4 regions of the Pseudoalteromonas sp. DL-6 genome follow, and region 2 is predicted to be linked to each of the others. Evidence: predicted binding sites of a transcription regulator. Region 2 holds the regulator's gene; each other region holds the start of a gene.
What was found. The regulator sigma-54, encoded in region 2, starts transcription at its own class of promoters, with help from an activator protein. The targets are predictions, from matches to a motif close to GTTGGCACGNNNNTNGNNT.
Positions count from the first base shown of each region.

Region 1: B1F84_RS04035 (P-II family nitrogen regulator) is a predicted target of sigma-54. The motif match lies at 2,318-2,336, and genes of this name have one in related genera.
Region 3: dps (DNA starvation/stationary phase protection protein Dps) is a predicted target of sigma-54. The motif match lies at 2,893-2,911, and genes of this name have one in related genera.
Region 4: flgB (flagellar basal body rod protein FlgB) is a predicted target of sigma-54. The motif match lies at 4,020-4,038, and genes of this name have one in related genera.

Region 1 is NZ_CP019770.1:873,159-879,113, forward strand. It holds gene B1F84_RS04025 (carboxypeptidase) at 1-1,130, opposite strand, end outside; gene B1F84_RS04030 (response regulator) at 1,344-2,126, shown strand; gene B1F84_RS04035 (P-II family nitrogen regulator) at 2,384-2,722, shown strand; gene B1F84_RS04040 (ammonium transporter) at 2,732-3,961, shown strand; gene mrcB (penicillin-binding protein 1B) at 4,102-5,955, shown strand, end outside.
Region 2 is NZ_CP019770.1:462,730-468,684, forward strand. It holds gene B1F84_RS02115 (YgiQ family radical SAM protein) at 1-348, shown strand, start outside; gene mgtE (magnesium transporter) at 434-1,792, opposite strand; gene B1F84_RS02125 (HPr family phosphocarrier protein) at 1,933-2,205, opposite strand; gene rapZ (RNase adapter RapZ) at 2,223-3,065, opposite strand; gene ptsN (PTS IIA-like nitrogen regulatory protein PtsN) at 3,085-3,537, opposite strand; gene hpf (ribosome hibernation promoting factor) at 3,542-3,829, opposite strand; gene B1F84_RS02145 (RNA polymerase factor sigma-54) at 3,856-5,355, opposite strand; gene lptB (LPS export ABC transporter ATP-binding protein) at 5,690-5,955, opposite strand, start outside.
Region 3 is NZ_CP019770.1:2,703,879-2,709,833, reverse strand. It holds gene B1F84_RS12670 (c-type cytochrome) at 1-100, opposite strand, end outside; gene B1F84_RS12665 (SulP family inorganic anion transporter) at 378-2,105, opposite strand; gene dps (DNA starvation/stationary phase protection protein Dps) at 2,283-2,807, opposite strand; gene B1F84_RS12655 (DUF2237 domain-containing protein) at 3,116-3,484, opposite strand; gene B1F84_RS12650 (CBS domain-containing protein) at 3,645-4,064, opposite strand; gene B1F84_RS12645 (DUF2189 domain-containing protein) at 4,253-5,032, opposite strand; gene B1F84_RS12640 (MFS transporter) at 5,258-5,955, shown strand, end outside.
Region 4 is NZ_CP019770.1:2,350,229-2,356,183, reverse strand. It holds gene B1F84_RS11005 (LPP20 family lipoprotein) at 1-424, shown strand, start outside; gene flgN (flagellar export chaperone FlgN) at 496-927, opposite strand; gene flgM (flagellar biosynthesis anti-sigma factor FlgM) at 920-1,240, opposite strand; gene flgA (flagellar basal body P-ring formation chaperone FlgA) at 1,315-2,022, opposite strand; gene B1F84_RS10985 (chemotaxis protein CheV) at 2,161-3,093, shown strand; gene B1F84_RS10980 (protein-glutamate O-methyltransferase CheR) at 3,114-3,944, shown strand; gene flgB (flagellar basal body rod protein FlgB) at 4,072-4,482, shown strand; gene flgC (flagellar basal body rod protein FlgC) at 4,485-4,916, shown strand; gene B1F84_RS10965 (flagellar hook assembly protein FlgD) at 4,930-5,607, shown strand; gene flgE (flagellar hook protein FlgE) at 5,666-5,955, shown strand, end outside.

The DNA.
Region 1 (5,955 bases), 410 kb from region 2:
GAGTGCAGCCATGATGTAAGCTCTGCCCAGTAATCCGGTGATTCACCGGCATCGCGCTTATCTATACCTAAATAACGCGAATCCAGTCGCCCGACCATTTGTCCGCGCTCACGTAATAACTCTTTCCAAAAAAACTGTGTTGGAATATCTAAGTTGTTTTGACTCACAAATGTTTCAGATAAACCTGCATATTCAGCCATTTTTTTAATAATACGACGTTTTTCTTCTGGCGCAATAAAACCGCCTTTTGCAAGCGCTGGAATAAGCTCATTAACAGTAAACTGTTCAACCTCTGGTAATAGCTCGTCTAAGTCTTTTGCTTGTAAATCGGCGTTTAGTGCTTTGTGATACCACGCTGTAGCTGCAAAGTAAGGTAGGCGATTAGCTGCTTTTACTGGACCGTCGCGTTTAATACCAATATCGGTAGGTGAAACGAGTACAACACCGTTAACGTACATCCACTGACTATTTTGCAGCTCATGCGCTAAACCCGATACACGCGTTGTACCATAGCTTTCACCTATTAAAAATTTTGGAGAGCGCCAACGTTCATTTCGAGATACAAAAGTATTAAGCCATTCTGCTAGGTATTTTATATCGGCATTAACGCCAAAAAATAACTCTTTTTGTTTGTCTTTAGGTAGAAGGTTACCGTCTTTATCTTCTACAACACGTGAATAACCTGTATTTACAGGGTTTACATAAACGATATCGGCGACATCTAAGACTGAATAAGGGTTATCTTTTACACCATAAGGTTGAATTGGGTAGCCTTCGTCGTCAATTTTTAAAACACGAGGGCCGGTGTAAGCTAAATGCATCCAAACCGATGCTGAGCCTGGGCCACCATTAAATGAAATAAGTAATGGACGCTTTGTTCTGTCATCTACTTTATCGCGGGTGTAGTAAGTGTATTGAAGGGTTGCGATGGCATCTCCCTTGTTATCCCATACTGGTTGTGTGCCTGTTGCTACCGTATACGAAAATCGTTCGTTATTTATTTTTGCTTTATGCTGAGTAACCACTTTACTGTCGATATCAATACGGCGTTGATTATCGGCAAATGTTGCACTTGTAAATGTGAGTGCAATTGCGGCAATGGGTAAAAATAGACTTCGACTAAATTTCATAAGAAACCCTTTTTATTTTATGTACTGCAGTTATAGCGATATTTGAGTAAAAAACAAAAGTAATGAGACTAGCTGCCGATAATAATCGTTGAGTCTATGTAATTACCGATTAAGTTTTTTAAGTAATCAGTCGCTAAGCTTTACTTTATATCAAAGTGATTTTTAAAAAACGCACAAGCACCTTAAAGGGTGAACGTAAATGAAAGGGAGTTTATGCAACGGGTTTTAATTGTTGAAGATAATATAAGGGTACAGCAGGTACTCAAACATATTGCTGCGCATTACCTTGATGTGCGGGTTGATTTCGCTCAGTCACTTACTCAATGTAAAAAGTTACTAAATCAAACTAGTTATTCGCTTGCGTTGGTTGATTTATCTGTTGGTGGTCAAATCGATACTGATATAACCCGCTTTACACTGTCGCAAGGTATCCCTACGTTGGTGATGACAACGCAAACAGATGAACATACACGTTTAAAAATGCTGGAATTAGGTATTATCGATTACGTCATTAAAGATAATCGCGACTCTTATCTTTACGCCATAAAATTTGTAGCACAGTTATTGCGTAACCAGGGGCGCAAAGCGCTGGTTGTAGATAATTCCTTATTGAGCAGTAGCTTGGTTAAGCAAATGCTCGAAAAACAATTGTTTGACGTCATTACTGTTGATAATAGTGCGCAAGCTCTTCATATACTTGAGCATGATCAGGCTATCAACTTAGTGATCACTGACCATAACTTATCAGGTATGAATGGTTTTGAATTAATTAGAGCTATTCGTAATATTAAAAGCCGTGAGCAATTGGCCATTATTGGTTTAGCTGATGTATATAGTTATGGCGTTGCTGCACGATTTATTAAATCAGGTGCGAATGACTTTTTAACTAAACCCTTCACCCATGAAGAGTTTCACTTTCGAGTGGTGCAAACTATGGAGTCAATATGGCTAAGTGATGCTAAAAAACCGGCTTTGTCTTTCGATGCGACAGAGTAACTTTAATCTTAAATACATTATCAATGTGTATTTGGCGAGAGTGTAACGGTTAGTTAAAGACGATTATTTGCGTATTTATCGACTCGCACCAATTCTGTATTTTGCTTAAAAAAAGCGCACCTAAATGGTGCGCTTTTTTGTTTTTTATATTATTTAATTTAATAACCCTCTGTTTTTATTTGTAATTTAAAGGTGGCACAAAGGTTGGATTGCATAGAGCAAATACAATAACAAGCTAGTGTCCTAAGGGGGCCTTTGTGAAAATGATCAGTGCAATAATAAAGCCATTCAAACTAGATGATGTGCGTGAAGCACTCGCTGATTTAGGCATCGAAGGAATGACCGTGGTTGACGTTAAGGGGTTTGGACGTCAAAGAGGTCATACGGAGTTATACCGTGGTGCAGAGTACCAAGTTGACTTTATACCTAAAATTAAACTTGAAATTGCCACTCGTAGTGAAAATTGCCAACGCGTTGTAGAAACCATTACCAAAGTTGCTGGAACGGGCAAAATTGGTGACGGCAAAATTTTTGTTTACGACTTAGATCAAATTGTCCGTATTCGTACTGGCGAACTTGATGATGATGCTATTTAAGGGGGCAACATGGAAAATACAATTATAGAGCTGAAGTTTTCGCTCGATACGTTTTACTTTTTAATCTCTGGCATCTTAGTTATGTGGATGGCAGCTGGTTTTGCAATGTTAGAAGCAGGTTTAGTGCGCTCAAAAAATACCACAGAAATTCTAACTAAAAATATCGCACTTTATTCTATCGCTTGTACTATGTTTTTGTTGGTCGGTTACAACATTATGTATGTAGACAACGTTGAAGGCGGAATAATTCCTTCATTTGGTGGCCTAATAGGTAGTCAAGCGGCAGACGCCGATCATTCACTAGAGTCTGATTTTTTCTTCCAAGTAGTATTTGTTGCAACGGCTATGTCTATTGTATCTGGCGCCGTAGCGGAGCGTATGAAGTTATGGGCTTTCTTAGTGTTTACAGTAGTACTAACAGGATTAATTTACCCAATTGAAGGTTACTGGACATGGGGTGGTGGCTTCTTATCTGAATTAGGCTTTGTTGATTTTGCAGGTTCTGCCATTGTCCATGCAACCGGTGCAGCTGCAGCGCTTGCGGGTGTAATTCTACTGGGTGCACGTAAAGGTAAATATGGTAAAAATGGTGAAATTTACCCAATTCCAGGTTCAAACTTGCCACTTGCTACATTGGGTACATTTATTTTATGGATGGGTTGGTTTGGCTTTAACGGTGGATCACAGTTATTAATTTCAGATAAAGAAAATGCAACTGCAGTAGGTCAAATACTACTTAACACCAATGCTGCTGCAGCTATGGGTGCAATATCAGCCTTGTTCTTATGTAAGTTATTATGGGGTAAGGCAGATTTAACCATGGTACTTAATGGCGCACTTGCAGGCTTAGTGGTTATTACTGCAGATCCATTATCACCATCACCATTAATGGCGTGTTTATATGGCCTACTAGGTGGATCTTTGGTTGTACTAAGCATTGTGGCACTTGATAAAGTGAAAATTGATGATCCTGTAGGTGCCATCTCTGTGCATGGTGTATGTGGCATATTAGGTGTGGTATTAGTGCCGGTTACTAATGCCGAGGCTAACCTTGTGGCACAGTTAATTGGTTTACTATGTATCATTGGCTTTGTGTTTATCGCTTCATTCATTGTTTGGGCAGTCTTAAAACAAACCATGGGTATTCGTGTTACCGAAGAGGAAGAGCTAAACGGTATGGATCAACATGATTGTGGTATTGATGCTTACCCAGAGTTTGTTTCAGTAAGAAGTAATTAAAAGTAAAAGTATTGTGTGTTCAATCAAAGCCCTACTGAGTTAGGGCTTTTTTGATTTCAGGGAGGGTTAATTTTTCAGGTGTTAGAGTAATGTGATAAGCTCTTCGCGTTAAATCAACCTTTGGAATATATTACACTTAAATGGCTGAAAAAAAGAAAACACCGACCAGTAAATCCCCGACTAAGCGTGCTACTAAGTCATCTAAAACATCAGCGCGAAAAAGTGCTGCAAAAAAAGCCGCAAGTTCGGCTAAACGGCCATTTTTAAAAACGTTGTTTTCTATTTTTTGGAAACTAAGTCTGGCGACTTTCATCGCTGTAGCACTCTATTTTATTTATCTTGATGCAAAAATCACCCGCCAATTTGAGGGCAATAAATGGCAACTTCCAGCCCAAGTGTATGCGCGTTCAATGACCTTTTTCCCAGGGCAGTTTTTATCTGAGCAAGAAGTTTTATGGGAGCTTAAACGTTTAAATTACACGGCAGTTAATCGCTTGAGCCGCACAGGGCAATATATTAAAGCAGCCAATAGTATTAAGATTTTTCGTCGTGATTTTGAATTTTATGATGGTTTAGAGAGCGCTCATGTAATTGAACTGCGCTTTTCTGGAGAAAAGGTTGCCAGTATTAAGGATAAATTTGGTCGTCGCTTAAACACTGCCAGATTAGAGCCTGTACAAATAGCCCGTATAGGTAATGACTCAAAACAAGACCGTGAATTTGTGCCATTAGATAAATTTCCAGACATGCTTAAAAATGCTTTGTTAGTGGTCGAAGACCGCGATTTTTATGAGCATCACGGGGTATCGGTATTTTCTATTTTACGCGCTTTGTATACCAATATTCGCGCAGGAAGAACCGTACAAGGGGGCAGCACACTCACGCAACAGCTAGCTAAAAATATTTACCTTACTCGCGAACGTTCGTTAGTACGCAAAATCAATGAAGCCTTTATTGCGCTTATTCTTGATTATCGTTACTCAAAAGATCAGATTCTCGAGGCCTATTTAAACGAAGTCTACCTAGGTCAGTCTTATAACCAAGGTGTGCATGGTATGGGATTAGCGGCCGAGTTTTACTTTGCAAAACCCGTTGATGAACTCGAGTACGACCAAATTGCCCTGCTGGTGGCCATGGTTAAAGGCCCTTCTTATTACAATCCACGACGTTACAAAGAACGTGCTATGGAGCGTCGTGACTTAGTGCTGCGTTTAATGGTCGATAATAAACTTATTTCCACCAAAGAGTATCGAGCCTCGTTAAAGCGCGCCATTGATATTGCGCCAATGAAAGCCAGCTTGCAAAAGTCTTACCCAGGTTACTTAGAGTTGGTTAATCGCGAACTGAAAAAACTGCTACCTGATCAAGAAGTATTAGATGCGGGAGTACGCGTATTTACCTACTTCGATTTGCAAAAACAAACCGCAATGGAAGAATCGATTCAGGCCAGTTTACCTTACTTGGAAAGACGTCCAAATACCAAAGAATTAGAAGCGGCGATGATCTCCATTAATGTTGAAAAAGCTGGTGTATCAGCGCTAGTATCCGGACGTGATGTGCGCTATTCAGGGTTTAACCGCGTGCTCGATACCAAACGCAATATTGGCTCATTAGTTAAACCGGCAGTGTATTTAAGTGCACTGCAGCTTCCTCATTATAATTTAGCGACGTTGCTTGATGATTCACCTGTTCAAGTCACTAATGAAGAGGGAAATATTTGGCAGCCTGAAAACTTTGATCGTCAATATCGAGGTGCTGTGCCACTTTATAAAGCATTTAGCCACAGTATTAATATTCCGGCAGTTAACTTAGGGCTTGATGTTGGGGTCGATAAAGTCGCTAACACGCTCAGGGGCTTAGGAGCTAAAGGTTATATTAATGAATACCCATCGTTGTTATTAGGGGCTATTGAAATGTCGAGCTTTGAAGTGGCGCAGCTTTATACCACTATTGCTGCAGATGGCGAATATAGAGAGCTGACGTCTATCTCTGCG
Region 2 (5,955 bases):
TATCATACTGAAATGAACTCGCTACGCAATATTAAAAATAATACTGAGCAAGTTGCGGTGCCAAAGGGCGCGCGCCAGCGTCGTTTGCATAAAGCGATTTTGCGTTACCATGATCCTGCCGGTTGGCCAATGATCCGTGAAGCCCTGCGTAATATGGGCAAAGCTAAACTCATTGGTAAAGGTCCAAATTGTTTAGTGCCAGAAGAAGGCAGAGATGAAAGGCAAAGCAAAGGCGGTAAAGGCAATAAGGGCGGTCGTCCTGCGCTTACTCGTCATACTGGCTTTAGTCAGTTTAAAAAAGCCAACACTAAACCTAAGGTAGGCGGTAATCGCCAGCGCGCTAAGTAGCCTTAACTTATGTAAAGTAATTATCGGCTTAAACAAAAAACACCGCGTATTGACGCGGTGTTTTTGTTTATAAAAAGATTGAAGCCTAAATCAATAACCAAGTTGCAGTGCCTAAAAAGGCAAATATACCAACAATATCAGTTACTGTGGTTAGTACCACACTGCCTGCAAGTGCTGGATCTATTTTCATTTTTTTAAGCAATAGTGGGATACTAGCACCCGCAATACCTGCTGCAACTAAATTCATAAACATAGCAAACGCTAAAACACCACCGAGTTTGAAATCCCATTGCCAAAGCGCAACGACACCGGCAATTAGGATAGACCAAACCATACCGTTTATCGCGCCGATAGCGAGTTCTTTTAATAATAAAAAACGTTGGTTAGTTTGGTTAATATGACCTACCGCAATACCGCGAATAACCAAAGTTAAAGTTTGGCTGCCTGCAACCCCACCCATTGACGGGACAATGCCATTGAGCACAGCAAGAATTGGTAATATAGCTAAGGTGTTTTCAAAAAAGCTCGCCACAATTGCAGCCAGCAATGCAGTTAGTAAGTTTACACCTAGCCAAATTGAGCGCTTTTTAGAGCTTTTTAAGACCGGCGCAAAGGTATCTTCTTCATCATCAAGACCCGCTAAGCTTAATAAGCTATGCTCTGCATCTTCACGGATAACATCAACGATATCATCAATAGTAATACGACCAAGCAAATGCGCGTTGTCATCGACAACTGGTGCCGATATCCAGTTATGCCGTTCAAATAGTTGCGCTACTTCGCTTTCATCCATTGAAATAGGAATAGATTCACACTCTTCATCCATTAAATCCTGAACAATTTTCTCTGGAGGATTAGTTAATAAAGTGCTTAGCGATAAGGCGCCTAAAAAACAGTTATGTTTATCTACAACGTATAAGTCATCGGTGCCTTCTGGTAGCTCACCGCGTAAGCGAATATAACGTAGTACAACATCTAGAGTTACATCTGGGCGAATAGTTACGGTATCGATATTCATCAAGGCGCCAGCAGAGCGCTCCTGATAGGATAGAGCTTGTGTTGCACGTTCTCTATCTTGAATATCCATAGCGCTGACAACGTCTTTATAAACGGTGTCAGGCAGGCTACGTAGTACTTCCCCTAAATCATCATGGCCCATGTCTTCTGTTGCAGCCGCAATGTGCTCAGGTGCCATTTGCGCAATAATACCCAAACGTACGTCTTCAGAGAGCTCTTCAAGTACATCGCCCTGTACATCAGGATCAACCAGTTGCCAGAGCATGCGACGAATTTTATGGGGAGATGATTCTAAAAGAAGTGCGGTATCACAAGGTGCCGTTTTTGCTAGCATGCGCCTAACTTGAACAAATTGACCACTATTTAGTGACTTAGTCACCTGTTTTAGTTGTTGTAGTGGAATATCTTGTTCTAAAGCTTCAGGCATTGGCGTCCTTAATTAAATTTTATTACATAGTGGAAGGGTTATGAATGCTATTCAATTTTAGTTTATCTTACTTTATATGAGCAAACTACCTCAACCACTATTAACCTTAGCTTAGGATGATGATTTAATGATGAACTATTTTATTCTTGCTCATTAAATCGTTGGTCAATGAGCTCACCAATTGCATTAAGTGCAGGTTCTGCGTCAGGGCCTTCACATACTACCTTCACTTCTTTGCCTTGACTGCTCTCTAGTAACATAAGTGCTAATACACTATCGCCAGCGGCTTGTTTATCGTCTTGAAATAAAGTGATTGAGGCATCAAATTGCACAGAAAGCTGTGCCAGTACTGTTGCCGCTCTGGCATGCAGGCCTAATTTGTTTTTTATTAAAAATGTGTTTTCTAACCGCATTACTATTCTCTTTGATGTTATTCTTGTTCTCTGTGACGAATTTTTACATTAGGATGACTCATTGCAAAACTTTCACCTATAGTTTGCGCTAAGTAAACAGAACGGTGTTGCCCACCAGTACAACCAATGGCTATGGTCAAATAGCTGCGGTTATTTCTTTCTAAATGCGGCAACCATGTTTGTACAAAGGTTTGAATTTGCCATGTAAATTTTTGTACTATGCTGTGGCTGGCTAGGTAGTCTTTTACCGGTTGATCTAGCCCTGTGAGTGGCTTAAGTTCAGGCTCCCAATGCGGGTTTGGTAAAAATCGGGCATCGAATACGTAATCTGCTTCTTTGGGTATACCGTGCTTAAAACCAAATGACTCAAAGGTAATGATCAGTTGTTTGTCTTTTTTACCGAGTATTTTTTCACGGATAGACTCAGCCAGCTGATGCACACTTAAATCAGTGGTATCAATCATATGATCAGCATGATTGATCAAAACATCCAGTAGTTGTTTTTCTTTTTTTATTGCTAAATCAAGCGGTAGAGAATCAATAGAAAGAGGGTGAAGACGCCTAGTTTCCGAAAAGCGTTTAATTAATGTTTGATCGTCACTGTCTAAATAAAACACCGTTGGTTTAGTGAAACCAGGTAAATATTCAATGATTTCATTAAACTGTTGCTGCTCTTTAGGTAAGTTACGCACATCAACACTTACGGCAATTTTGTTGTAGCTGTCGGAAACACTTCGAACAAGAGATGGTAATAAATTTAAAGGAATATTATCTACACAATAATAACCTAAATCCTCAACAACCCGTAACGCAACAGATTTACCAGAACCTGAGCGACCACTTATTATTATTAATTCCATTTATCACCCTTTATTGTTACTACGGTTGACTGACAATGACTTGATACAGCTCATTGTCGGATTTTGCCGCCCGTAATTGCTTACAAAATTCTTTATCGTTGAGCTTATCTGCAATGGTAGCTAAGGTCTTTAAATGCTGTTGATTGTCACCGTCTGGGACAATTAAGGCAACAAAAATGTCGACCGGTCGGTTATCTATCGCATCAAAATTAATAGCCGTTTCGCTCACCAGTATAAGTGCAAGAGGCTCTTGTGCACCACTCATACGACCATGTGGAATTGCAATTCCTCGGCCTATACCTGTACTCCCTAGTTTTTCTCTGGCGGTTAACGCGTTAAGAATATCTTGTTGTGTTAAATAGGGCAGTTTATTGTGAGCCAATTCACTGATAAATTCTAAAATTCTTTTTTTACTATTAAAAAGGACCGCAGCTTTACTGCAGTCCTGACAGATAAGTGAGCTTAGTTTCATAGTGTTAGTGTCGAGCAAGTTTCTCTTTGTGTTTAATTACTTGACGATCTAGCTTGTCAATCAGCGAGTCTATAGCGGCATACATATCTTGGTGTTCAGTAGAAGCAAAAATCTCAGCGCCACTAACATGAACGGTTGCTTCGGCTTTTTGGTTTAGTTTTTCTACATCGAGAATAACGTGCACATTCGTTATGTGATCAGTGTGCCTCTGCAGCTTTGCAAATTTACTATTTACGTAGTCTCTAAGCGAGTCAGTAATATCTACATGGCGACCAGTTAAGTTCAGTTGCATAAACATTTTCCTCTTTGTTGTACGCCTTAAATCAAACTTTTTCGTTGATTCGACGGGGGAATAGCTAGAGATTCGCGATATTTTGCAATAGTTCTCCTTGCTACTTTAATTCCTTGCTCTGCCAATATATCTGCAATTTTACTATCACTCAATGGTTTAGCTGAGTTTTCTGCAGCGATTAATTTTTTAATTAATGCGCGTATTGCTGTAGATGAACATTCGCCACCATTTTCAGTGCTTACATGGCTTGAAAAGAAATATTTAAGCTCAAAAATACCGCGTGGTGTGTGCATGTATTTTTGCGTAGTAACACGTGAAATAGTCGATTCGTGCATTTCTACCATTTCGGCCACGTCATTAAGTACCATAGGCTTCATCGCCTCAGGACCATGTTCAAAAAAGGCCTGTTGTTGCTGCACAATACAGTTAGTTACTTTAAGTAGCGTGTCGTTTCTACTTTCTAGACTTTTTATAAACCATTTTGCTTCTTGCAAGTGTGAGCGAATAAACTGGCTATCACCACTTGATTTAACAGTACGTGACATAGCCGCATATTGGCTGTTTACCCTAATTTTAGGCATGCTATCAGGGTTTAGTTCAACCACCCAACGCCCTTTAATTTTTTTAACCGACACATCAGGAATAACATACTCTGACTCTTCTCTGACAATAGTGTCCGCCGGTTTTGGGCTAAGGGTATGAATTAACGTCATGATCTCTTTAAGCTCATCTTCTTTGAGCTTAGTTTTTTTCATTAACGTGCGATAATCACGTGCAGCCAGCAAATCAATATGATCGGTTAAGATCATTTTTGTTTCGTTTAAAAAAGGCGTGTCTTTATCAAACTGATTAAGTTGAATACACAAGCACTCTTGTAAACTACGCGCGGCTATTCCTACCGGATCAAATAATTGAATACGCTTTAATACCGCTTCTATTTCATCAAGTTCAACTTCATCTTCGTCATCGTTTTCTTGATTAAAGCTCTCTAAAATTTCTTCACAGCTAAGGGTTAAAATACCTGAGTCGTCCACGGCTTCTACTATTGCAATCGCAATGGCTTCATCTGTAGGACTAAATGGCGTCAGTTGCAATTGCCACATTAAATATTCATGCAGCGTTTCAGTTGAAGAGCCTTGATAAATTGATTCATCTTCAGGCATCGGTCCCGATGAAGAGACAGGTGCTGCGCTCATGTATTCATCCCATGTAACATCCATTGCCATATCATCGCTAATGGTGTCTTTGCTCATGGCTTCGCCGCTGTCTTGCTCATACTCGCTAGGTTTTTCGTCAGCTGAAGCACTTAGCGTTGATTCATTGTTATCGGCTTTTTGTTCGTTTTTACCCGCAGCATCTTCGCTGTAATCTTGTTCTTCAACTTCAAGCAAGGGATTGCTATCGAGCGCTTCTTGAATTTCTTGCTGGAGATCCAATGTACTGAGCTGCAATAAGCGAATTGCTTGTTGCAACTGTGGAGTCATTGTAAGTTGCTGGCCCATGCGCAGCTGTAATGATTGCCTCATTTATCTCTAACAATCCTTTTAAATTACGGTCTGTTGACCTTTACGGATTAAAATTCGTTCAAACTAGGGGCGGTTTAATCGCGGCGCGAGGTTTGTAACCTAGTGGGCTAAGTCAAAACCGAGCAACAAAAAGTAAATCGTCCCTAGGCAGAACCCGAAGGGCAGCGCCTGTTTGGCATTGATGCTGCGTTATCGCCTATTTATGGGGAATACCACATCACATAGGCTCTGCCTTGCCTAAATACCAAACAGACTGCTGCAAATTCAACCTTGAAAGGTCAACAGACCTAAGTATAATTAATCTTAGCAGATGCTTAGTGGAATAACACACATATTAGAGCTTGAACTGCTCGCCCAAATAAACATCGCGTACTGTTTTATCGTTTAATACATATTCTGGAGTGCCTGATGCAATTAACTCCCCATGAGAAACTATGTAGGCTTTTTCACAAACATCAAGTGTTTCGCGTACGTTGTGATCTGTGATCAATACGCCAATCCCTCGATTCTTAAGGTGCTCTATAATCTTTTTAATATCTAATACAGAGATAGGATCAACCCCTGCAAAGGGTTCGTCTAATAGTATAAATTTAGGGTTTG
Region 3 (5,955 bases), 1.0 Mb from region 2:
CTGCATTACCTTCGGGTAAGCTAAATCCTTTTGGTGAATCAACGCCTTTATCACAACCTGCCAGTGCCATTAAGCATGCAATTAAGAGTGTATATTTCATAATAACTCCATTTTTTAATTGGTTTTTTGCAGTGCTTAATTGTTCTCATCAATAATACTTTATTTGATAAGCCATAAAATAAGCGGCTGCACGAGTATTTTGATACTGCATGGTATGGCATTTTCATTTTTGCTTGCGATATCTTTTTAAGGCTTAACAAGTTAATAAAGAAAACATTCTTTGCACTGAGTCTCAGATATTTTTCAGTTAATGAAATGAGTCATCACCATATTTTATCTACAATTTGAGTGTAGTAGATGATAACTAATAATTCTAACTAAGCTGAGCTTTGGTTAGGCGATTTAAATAAAGCGGCTTCAGTAATATGTTGACTCACACTGTTTTTTTGTAGGGCGATATACAAGTCTGAGTGAACATAAATCCCCTCTTTACCAGATGTAATTCCTGCCGTTTTAAACCAAGCGAGCAATTGACGTTTTCTGCCAGCAAGCTCTAAACGAATATGGCGCTTTTTAAAAATTACATCTAAGTCGGCAAGCATGCTCATTACACTTAAATCAAGGTGAGTAAAACAAGGTACAGCGTCGATAATAACGCATTCTATATCGTCTTTCTGGCGGGCGTATTGCTCTAATAAGCGACGTTTAAAGTAACCCACGTTAAAGTAAGTTAAAGGCGAATTGAATCGATAAATAAAAACGCCTTGTATCGCTTTGGCTTTATCTGTTTCGTCGAGGCTTCTTACTACCCCTTTGGCATCAATACCTAAAATAGTGTCAGATGGACGCATAACGCTGCGGATAAATTGAAATAAACCCAATAATACAGCAAGCGTTATGCCAGGGATTACACCAATAAACAACACCGCAAATAACGTAGTTAATGCTAAGTAGAATGCTTGCTTATCTTTAAATTTTAATTGCCATAACGCCTTTAAATCGATGAGATGAATTGAAGCAATAATAAGCACAATTCCCAGTGCTGCACTGGGAATATACTCAAGGGGAGCCGTTAAAAATAACGCAATAATGGCAATAATAACAGCCGCTATAATCGATACTAATTGAGTTTTACCGCCGGCATTGTCGTTAACAGCCGTACGAGAGTCAGCACCACTAACTGCGAAACCTTGCGACAATGCTGAGGCTAAATTGGCAATACCTAAGGCTCTAAATTCTTTATCTGGATTAATGTCATAGCCATTTTTTGCAGCAAAGCTTCGTGCGGTCAACATCATACTTACAAAGCTGACTATGGCTAAGTTAAGTGCAGGAACTACGAGCTCACGGATCACCCCAATATCAAACATTGGAGGGTTAAATATAGGTAAGCCACCCGTTACAACGCCAATGGTTTTTATCTCAAACTGTTCTAAGTTGAATAACCAAACTAAGATTGCAGCCAATGTGATTGCCAGCATAGAGGCAGGCCAACTTGGTTTAATACGTTTGAAAGCGAAATAGGCACTCAGCGTTAATAAAGCCATTAGCAAGGTGGGAATATGAGTTTGCGATAAATAGGTTGGCACACCTCCTAAGCGCTCCAGTAAGTAGCGTTCGTCAAAGGTAAAACCAAATATTTTTGAAAACTGGCTAACAATAATGGTAATAGCTACGCCATTGAGCAGTCCCATTAAAATAGGTTTTGATAAAAAGTCAGCAAGTACACCTAGTTTAAAGCGGCTGGCAATAAAGCACCAGATACCTGTCATTGCGGTCATGGTGATCACTAATTGCCAATGTTTAAAGCTATCGCCTGCGGCAAGTGGAGTCACTACTGCGGCAATCACCGCACAGGTTGCGGCATCAGGGCCAATAATAAGCTGTTTAGAGGTACCAAATAGTGCATAAAGCATCATAGGTAAGATACAAGAATAGAGACCAACGGCGGCATTTACGCCGGTAAGCTGCGCATAAGCAATAGCTACAGGCAATGCCACGGCTGCAACTGATAAGGCTGCTCGCATATCGTCGGCAAGCCATTGGCGCTGATAATTAAACAACGTTTGTAAACCAGGCATAAAATTATATAAACGCGACAACACTGAAAAATCCCTTTAATAATAAGGAGTAGATAGTAAGTTCTGTATAAAAATAAGTATAGTAACTAAACGCGCTATAGTGGATTAAATGTGATGGTTTTAGCTTAATGATGAGATGGACATAGTGAAAAAATAAAAAGCCCAGCATATTTGCTGGGCTCAATGTATATCAATTTAAAATTAGCTGTTCAATTGACCCGTAGATGACTCTATATGGGCACGAACAAACCACTGATATTGCTCAAGCTCGGCAAGTTGCGCAATGATCATATCTTCAGATACCGGATCAAGCTCAGCAAGTGATTCTATAGCTTTACGGTGATCACCGTTAACGCCGTTATATACTTTGTCTAATGCAGCTAAGTGCTCGGTTACTAAACCTTTGCCTATAGCGTAGTCTTCCCATGTACGACGATCGACAATTGATTTTGGTGTACCAACAGGGACGCCGCCTAAAGTGGCAATACGTTCTGCTATGGTGTCGGTCATTTCACGTACGGTTTCAACTTGAGGGTCTAGCATTTCATGTACGCCAATAAAGTTTGGACCTACTACATTCCAATGAATATGTTTTAAAGTTAGCTGTAAATCAATTAGCGCTACCATGCGATCTTCTAGAACAGATATTGCTTTATTTGCTGATTCGTTTTCTACACCGGGAGCGGTAAATTCAGCGACTTTGTTTGCATTATTACTGTTACTCATTATGCCTCCTACTATTTCAAAATAGTGCTCGCTTAACTCAAGTGAGTGTTTTAATTGCGATAACGAACACGTCTTGTATTAATAGAAGCAATGCTCATGCCGATAGTATTGTTTTTTTAAGTTGCTGAAATTATTGTTTTAATTTTTAATTGGCGGTATTTTTCAAAGCAACAAACTTAAGTGCATATGAAAAATATGCACTTTTTTGTAAATTCTGCAAAAAAGCACGTTTAAAACGGGGGGCACGTTAAGGACTCTTTTTGCCTACGCTATTTAGGCAAAAGAAAACTGGGTTCAGTGTTTAATCGTTATAGCGTTTTTTGATATTGATGCGCTTTTAATACGTCAAACTCAATAATGTCGAGCGCTTTTTGGTTTGTAGCTTCAAGTACCACTGGAGGAGCAACGTTTGCAGCAATGGCATGATACCAACGCACTGCGCACAAGCACCATTTGTCGCCAGCTTTTAAGCCAGCAAAATCATACAAAGGATTAGGGCTAATTAAATCGTTACCTTGCGCTTTAGAAAACTGCAAAAATTCGTCGGTCATAATGGCGCATACACTGTGATTGCCAAAGTCTGAATCTGGCACATAGCAAAACCCTTCACGGGTATAGCCACCATTACCACAACACAGTTGTAAGCGAGTTCCCAGTACATTTAATTGATTAGCCATGCAGCACAGTTACCTTGTAATAATCATCGAAAGCAGAGGTGTTTACCATAACAGGCCGTTAGTGACTTATCTATCTATGCTATTAATTTTATACATCTTTAAGCGAGTAAAAAACTGCACTTAGTAAAGCCAAAATGCAGTTTTTACTAAGCAAGGGCGCTTACGAAAGTAGTGCTGCCGCTAAACGCACAAAATCAGAAGACGTTAAAATACCCACTAGCTGACCCTGCTGGCTAACAACGGGCATACAACCGTGGCGATTATCTACAAAAAACTTAACCACATCTGATAGCGGCTGCTCTGGGGTGACACTAATAAAATCACTCACCATAATATCTTCTACTTTTGTGAGTTTCTCTTTTCGTTGTAATGCATTTGCACCAAACGTTGCCATGATCCCCATAACTTTAGCGACCATGATTTTTTGTGTCAGCATACCGACAAATGCGCCGTCTTCGTCGATAACAGGAATATGACGAATATTTTTTTCTTTCATTAAATTATGTGCGTCATGCAGGGTGCTTTTTACGTTCACTGAAAATGGGTTAGCTGTCATTAAGTCGGTAACATTTTGACTCATGTTTATTCCTTTATGTTATCTGTAGTGTATCAGCTTATATTAGCGCTATTTTTAAGCTTTGCACCTTATTCAGATCAAGGTTTTTGCGGATTTAATAAACAGGAGGAGAGAGGAGTCACTTAACTAAATGCCCAAAAGCATTTAATTAAGTGAATGATAGAAAGAGATTAAAATTTTTTCGACAAGTGTTACTCGTAACCGCGTGGTTTTTTAGTTTTAATTACCGCAATGTAACCGTGCCAGCTAGCATAACTAAGTAGCGGCATAATAATAATGAATCCAGCTGCACCTGCAGCAAAGCCCAGCGCTACCAATACAAATATACAAATTGACCACACCACCATGGCAGCAAAGTTTTCTTTAACCGCGTGGATTGAAGAAACCACGGCAGTCATAATATCAACGCGTCTTTCCATCATAATTTGCGGGGTAAACGCTGAGATTGAAAACACACTGACCAATAAAATTCCGCCTATAATACTGCCTATAGTTAAAAACGCCGAAAGTTCTTCAAAGGTAGGATTTGCGTGGTTTGGGTATAACGCATGCACAATTGCAGCTAGGCGCATCCAAATAATCATAATTACCATAAGTAATACCGCAAACCCCCATTCACCTACAGGGTTACGAAACATTGATTTTAATGAATGGCTTAACGTAGGTTTGTGGCCTTTTTCAAGCTCCCAGGCTACATCGTATAGGCCAACGGCGAATACCGGACCGATTAAAGCAAAAGCAACGGTTGCAGGTAAAATAGCTAAGTGGCTGTCGGTAAGTACAACAGAGTAAACAATCGCTATCGGAATAAGCGTGAAGATTAAACCGTAAATTAAACTCAACATGGGCGCGCGCGCCATATCTTTAAACGCTAACGAAAGCCAATGAAAAGCGGCAAATGTATTTACTTTGTTGCACTCTAAACAGCGTGCGAATTTAGTGTCTTTTTCTATCGTGTTTGTAGTTGGCATAAAGATGCTCCTTTTTTAGTCACCTTTTAGTTTTAGAACATAGATGTTTTATTTACAACTCGTAAACAACTTATACGCAAGATTTAATCGCATTGTTCATTTGTTAGTCATTTTTATAGGGGGAACGGTTTTACTTCCGTGTATAAGTAAACACTTAAAAAGTGGGTTCGTATTTCTTTTCTACAATGGTAATCTAACCGCTGTACCTAATGTTAAGAGACCGTAATGAAGGAAAATAAACAACAATTTCAAGGAGCTTTACTGGGCAGTAAACGGTTTTTACCTCTGTTTGTGACGCAGTTTTTCTCTGCTTTAAATGACAATGTTTATAAGCAATCAATCTTGCTTATTTTAATTTTTCAAGCTGCTACGGTAGCCGATGGTGCCTTTTATTCTAATCTGGCGGCAGGATTATTTATTTTGCCGTTCTTTTTATTTTCGGGCATGGCTGGGCAAATTGCAGAAAAGTTGGAAAAATCAAAACTGATCAGCATCGTAAAGTTTTGCGAAATTCCTATTATGCTGGTGGGCGTAGTATCGATTTTAACCGAGCAGGTTTGGTTAATGTTAGGTACTGTATTTTTAATGGGTTTACAAAGCACTTTTTTTGGACCGCTTAAGTACTCTATTTTACCGCAACATGTGGCCCCAAATGAGCTAACCAAAGCGAATGGGCTGGTGGAGTCGGGCACTTTTGTCGCTATTTTATTGGGCACCGTATTTGGCACCTATTATATAACCCAAGCAGCGGGCCCTATTTATATCAGTATCGCAATAGTGAGCCTAGCGGTTATTGGCTTTTTGAGCAGTCGATTTATTCCTAAAAGTGCTGCCAATGATGCTAATTTAAAAGTATCGATTAACCCTATTACTTCAACCAAAAGTGTTTTTAATGCGCTTAAGGCACAAACCGAGTCGGTGGG
Region 4 (5,955 bases), 1.4 Mb from region 2:
CTTAACGTTAAGCGGTTGTAGCAATATATTTGATAAGCACGTTGAATATAAATATGTTGAGCCAAATAATTACCCTGTATTAAAAGCAATAGGGTACGCGCCCATTAGTTTGCAGTCGGGAAGTAATGACACTCAAAAACAACTTATGGCGATTAAGGCTTCAAAGCTCGAGGCTTATCGCGAACTAACAGAGCAAGTATACGGGCAAAAAATTACCGCAGGTACAACGGTTGCAGGCTCTATTGCCCAAGATGATTATTTACAAAGCAAAGTACAAGGTATTATTAAAGGTGCGCAAATTATAAAAACATATGCCGTTAATGATATGTATATAACCGAGCTTGAGCTTAATATGAAACGCGTGCACGACTTGTACATAGGTGAGATAAAGCCACGGGAAGTGAAAAAAGTGACTTATTACTAAGCGACAAATTAATACCCATAAAAAAACGCCTAAACGAATTATCGTTTAGGCGTTTTTTTATGGGTATTCTTTTAGGCTTTTAGGTTACGTACAATACTGTTATCAGTATTTACAACGCTGCCAGCTTGGTCGTAGGTCATCGATGATGGCGCACCAATTAAAATACCTTTCAACTGTTTTACACTTAACTGTGCCTGATGTGCTGCGTGAGCGTTAACTTCATTTTGTTTTTGACATTGCTCAAGCTTAGTTCTGGTCAGCTTTATTAAGTCAGCGTTTTCATCTGTTTGCTGATCATTACTGGCAATCAGTTTACTTAGTTCTTTATCTAGGGTGCTTATACTGGTTAAAAAAGACATTTTTTGTTGGGCAATTTCTTTTAAACCTTCGCCTCTACGTGAGGCAATAGCATTAAGCTCTTGAGTAAGAAGCTCACTCAAGGTTGTTAAACAATTAATTTGTTCGTTTAGTTTAATCGTAATTAAACTATTGTGATCAGCCATAAACATTAAACTCGAAATCTGCTAAGTTTTTGGCAAGTTTCTCACTATCTATTTGATACTTGCCTTCGGTAATGGCTTTTTTAAGTTCAGCAACTTTATTACTGTCAAAACCAGAAGACTGCTCTGCTTTTTCTTGTAAAGATTTTAATTGCTTGGCTTGCGGTGTTAGGCTCACCGAATCGCTTGCAGCTTTTGGCGAAGGCGTTTGCGCAGCCTGCGTATTTGCATTATCTCTTTTTAAATCAACTTTTTGCTGTTGAGTGTTTGTTAAAACACCAGGCTGTTGATTTGATTTGTTTACTTGACCGACCATGATAAAAACCCATTTATTACCCAACTGATGCCTATATATCGGCATTTACTAAAGATACTTTAGCATAAATTACATTAAATATTTACCTGCACAGACTCTACACCATCTACCCGTGCATTTAAAACTTTACCTGTTTTTTTGTTTTCTACTCGTACTTGTTCACCTAAGGTTCCATCCTCTAATGCAACACCCGTGGTTTTTACTCTTAACCCTTTAATATTGGCAAAAATGTTGACAGAGTCGCCTTTGCAAACCATACAAATTTGATTGAGCAGCACAGGCATACCTTCACGAATATTACGTTTACTGCGGCTACCAATAAGTAGCGCAGGATCATCAAGGTACTGAACACGTATAAAGTGCGCAGGACGCATATCAATACTTAAATGGGATGGAGTAATTACTTCACCTCGTGCTAAATTAGTAGTTGCAACAACAACAGGTGCTGATTCAGTGATTCTGACATGAACGTATTGTGCCCAGTTGTCACTATCGTTACATTTTATTTGAATGGTGACTTGACGATTAAAAGGGGGTTCGCTTGGCGTTACTAACTCTGGCTCAGAGTTACACTGGCGATCGGGTATGCGGCTATCTAACGGTAATGCGCTAAACTGTATTTTGTTATCATTTGTAGTTACTGCTTTTTGAGCAACATAAGATACAGCCATTTCTTGAAGCGATTCTTTGCTAAATACTTGAGCCTTTAGTGGCAAAGTGAAGCAGAGGCTAGCAAGAAAATAAAAAACACTGTATCTTCTGGTTTTTTTTAACAAACTCATAATGTTTCGACTATGCTTATGGTTGCAAACAGGGTATAAATATTTTGCGTCAGAATTTAGACGCCCCCGTTGTGTTATGACGCTTTATTAATTGAAAGCAATTATCGTTCCTTATATTTGTTTTCTTAGGAGATTTAAATGGCCGGTATTTTAGACTCAGTAAACCAGCGTACTCAGTTGGTTGGGCAAAACCGCTTGGAATTATTGTTATTTAAGCTTAACGGGCGTCAGCGCTTCGGCATTAATGTGTTTAAGGTGAGAGAAGTTCTTCAATGTCCTCCATTAACGAGCATGCCAAAATCTAACGCTTATATTCGTGGTGTAGCGCATATTCGAGGCCAAACTATTTCGGTGATTGATTTATCTATGGCTGTTGGCGGGCGACCTATAAAAAGCACAGAGGATGGCTTTATTATCATTGCAGAATATAACCGCACAGTGCAGGGCTTTTTAGTTGGTGGTGTTGAGCGAATTGTTAATATGAACTGGGAAAAAATAATGCCACCGCCATCAGGTGCGGGTCGCTATTCTTATTTAACAGCCGTCACTGAAATTGAAAATGAACTGGTAGAAATACTTGACGTAGAAAAAATCTTAAACGAAATTTGCCCAGTGAATACTACCGTGAGTGATGATGTTGCTGCTCAAGGAAATATACAAAAAGACCTAGGTGAAAGAATTGTATTTATTGCCGATGATTCGGCTGTTGCACGAAATCAGGTTAAACGAGCGCTAGAGCCTTTAGGTGTTACTACTGAGCTTGCTAAAAATGGTAAAGAAGCTCTAAGAAGACTAAAAGAAATTGCAGAGCTTGATTGCGTTAATGATATTACAGAGCGTGTAGGGTTATTAATTTCTGATGTAGAAATGCCAGAAATGGATGGCTATACACTCACTGCAGAGATTAAAGCCGATCCTAAACTTGCACCACTTCATGTTATTTTACATACATCTTTAAGCGGTGTTTTCAATCAAGCAATGATTGAAAAAGTAGGAGCAGATGATTTTATTGCAAAATTTAACCCAGACGAGCTTGCTACAGCCGTTAATAAGTGGGTTCATTGTGATTAATAAACACAGGTGTTATTGATTTGACTAATAAAGATTTGCAGCAAAAAGAATACGATCAATTTCGCTTATTTTTAGAACAACAGTGCGGTATTGTTTTAGGTGAAAATAAGCAGTATTTGGTTAAAAGCCGTTTGGCGCCATTAATGACGCGATTTAATGTTGATTCATTATCTGAACTGGTAACTAAAACGCTAGGTGTGCATGAGCGCCAGTTGCGCGCAGCCGTTGTTGATGCGATGACAACCAATGAAACATTGTGGTTTAGAGATCAATATCCGTTTGAGTTACTTAAAACCAGATTATTTCCTGAGTTTAAAACGTTAAATAGGCCATTAAAAATATGGTCTGCTGCGAGCTCTTCAGGCCAAGAACCCTATTCAATTGCTATGTCGGTGGCTGAGTTTCAATCAAGCAGCCCTGGTGTTTTAAAAATGGGTGCACAAATAATTGGTACAGATATATCAAATACCATGCTGGATATGTGTAAACATGCTGAATATGATGCATTGGCATTGGCCCGCGGGCTATCTGCTGAACGCCGTAAAAAGTTTTTTAAAGACAGCGGCAATGGTATGGCACAAGTGGTTGATTCATTGAAAAAGCAAGTGAGCTTTAGGCATTTAAATTTGCTCGATTCGTACGCCTTGATGGGTAAATTCGATATTATATTTTGCCGTAATGTTTTAATTTATTTTTCACCTGAAGTAAAAGCTAAAATAATTGCACAATTTTCTCAAGCACTTAACCCTAAAGGGTATTTGTTTTTAGGTGCGTCGGAGTCTATGTCTGGCTTAAGTACGGACTTTGATATGGTGCGCTGTAACCCCGGTATTATTTACCAAAAGAAATAACCTTCTTAATATATTACCCTCCTTTAAACGACGCTCACTGCGTCGTTTTTTGTTTTAATCATCACTATTTTCATTGCTGGCTTACTTATTGCTTTATTGATGCTAAGTCAATTTTTTGGAGGTAGTTATGGCTATCAGTTTTGATAAAGCATTAGGCGTGCATCCGCATGCGATGTTGATCCGTTCGCAAAGAGCAGAAATGCTCGCTACTAATATCGCAAATGCTGATACGCCCGGCTATAAAGCAAAAGATATCGACTTTGCCTCAGCATTAAAAACGGCAAAGTCTAACCAACTAAGCGGCAATAGCATGGTAAGAACCAATGAAAAACACATTGCCGGTGGTACCCGTAGTGTAGGTGGTAATGAATTATTTCGTACGCCAAATCAAACAGATACAGGTGATGGCAACTCTGTTGATATACAAGTGGAACGAAACTTGTATACACAGAATGCTATGGAGTATCAGGCCAGTGTCCAGTTTCTTAATGGTAAATTTAAAGGCCTGAAAAAAGCCCTCGGTAGTCAAGGAGCCTAATTATGAGTTTATATAATGTGTTTGATATTGCTGGTTCTGGTATGAGTGCACAAAACGTGCGATTAAATACCACCGCAAGTAATATCTCTAATGCTAATACAGTTAGCTCTTCACAAAATGAGACGTACCGAGCGCGACAACCTGTATTTGCTGCGGAGCTAACAAAAGCGTCAGCGTCAGCAAGCAACCCACAGGGCTCTGCCGTTGGAGTGAAAGTGTTAGGAGTGGTTGAGAGTGATAAACCACTACAAATTGAATATAACCCAAACCATCCCAGTGCGGATGAAAATGGTTATATTTATAAACCCAACGTGAATGTTGTTGAGGAGATGGCAAATATGATTTCTGCATCTCGCTCTTATCAGACAAATGTTCAAGTTGCTGATGCAGCTAAGCAAATGTTAAGTAAAACACTGCTGCTAGGTCAGCGGTAACTGAGGGTAGCTCATGAGTAACGATATTAGTACTTCTTCATCCTACATGGACTCTTTACGTTGGCAAGATAAGCAAGTGCCAAAAAAAGAGGAAAGTGATGCGTTAACCCAAGAAGATTTCTTTTCGTTGTTAACACAGCAATTGTCATATCAAGATCCCAGCAAACCAGCTGATAATGATCAGATGATTGCGCAAATGACCAATTTTACTATGGCTGAAGGGATCTCAAATTTAAACTCTAACTTTGAGTCTTTAGCCGCGTCGATGACATCAAATTCGGCATTGCAAGCATCAACACTGGTTGGTAAACAAGCACTGCTGGAGTCTGACACGCTTGAGCTTAATGAGTCGGGTGAGGTTAAGGGAGCTATTGTTGCTGAAAAGCCGGTAGATAATTTAACACTTCGTATTGAAGATGCGTCAGGGCAGTTAGTTAAAACCATTGATTTAGGCACTCAGCCTGCAGGTGCAGTGCGCTTTGCGTGGGATGGTAAAAATGAAGCGGGTGAACGGCTTCCTCCTGGTGAATACAAGGTTAAAGCTGAAGGCAGTACGGATGGCGAATTTTCAAGCCTCCCAATTGCTTCATTCAAAAATATTGAGAGTGTTAATATTAATGGCTCAAGCGGCATTATTATTAATACCAAAGAAGGTGCGGTTAGGCTGACTGATGTCGCAGAAATCGCGTAATAGATTGTATGTATTTTTTTAGCCATCAGGCTAAATACTTTTAGGTTAGAGGTTAATTATGAGCTTCAATATTGCATTAACAGGCCTTGCTGCCGCACAAAAAGATTTGGATGTTACCGCCAATAACATTGCCAACGTAAACACCACAGGCTTTAAAGAGTCACGTGCTGAATTTGCTGATGTATACGCATCATCGGTATTTAGTGCAGGTAAAACTAAAAATGGTGATGGTGTACAAACCACCATGGTTGCTCAGCAATTTCATCAAGGCTCATTACAGTTTACTAATAACTCACTGGATTTAGCGATTACCGGTGAAGGTTACTTTGCTACCAGCCAAGACTTAGG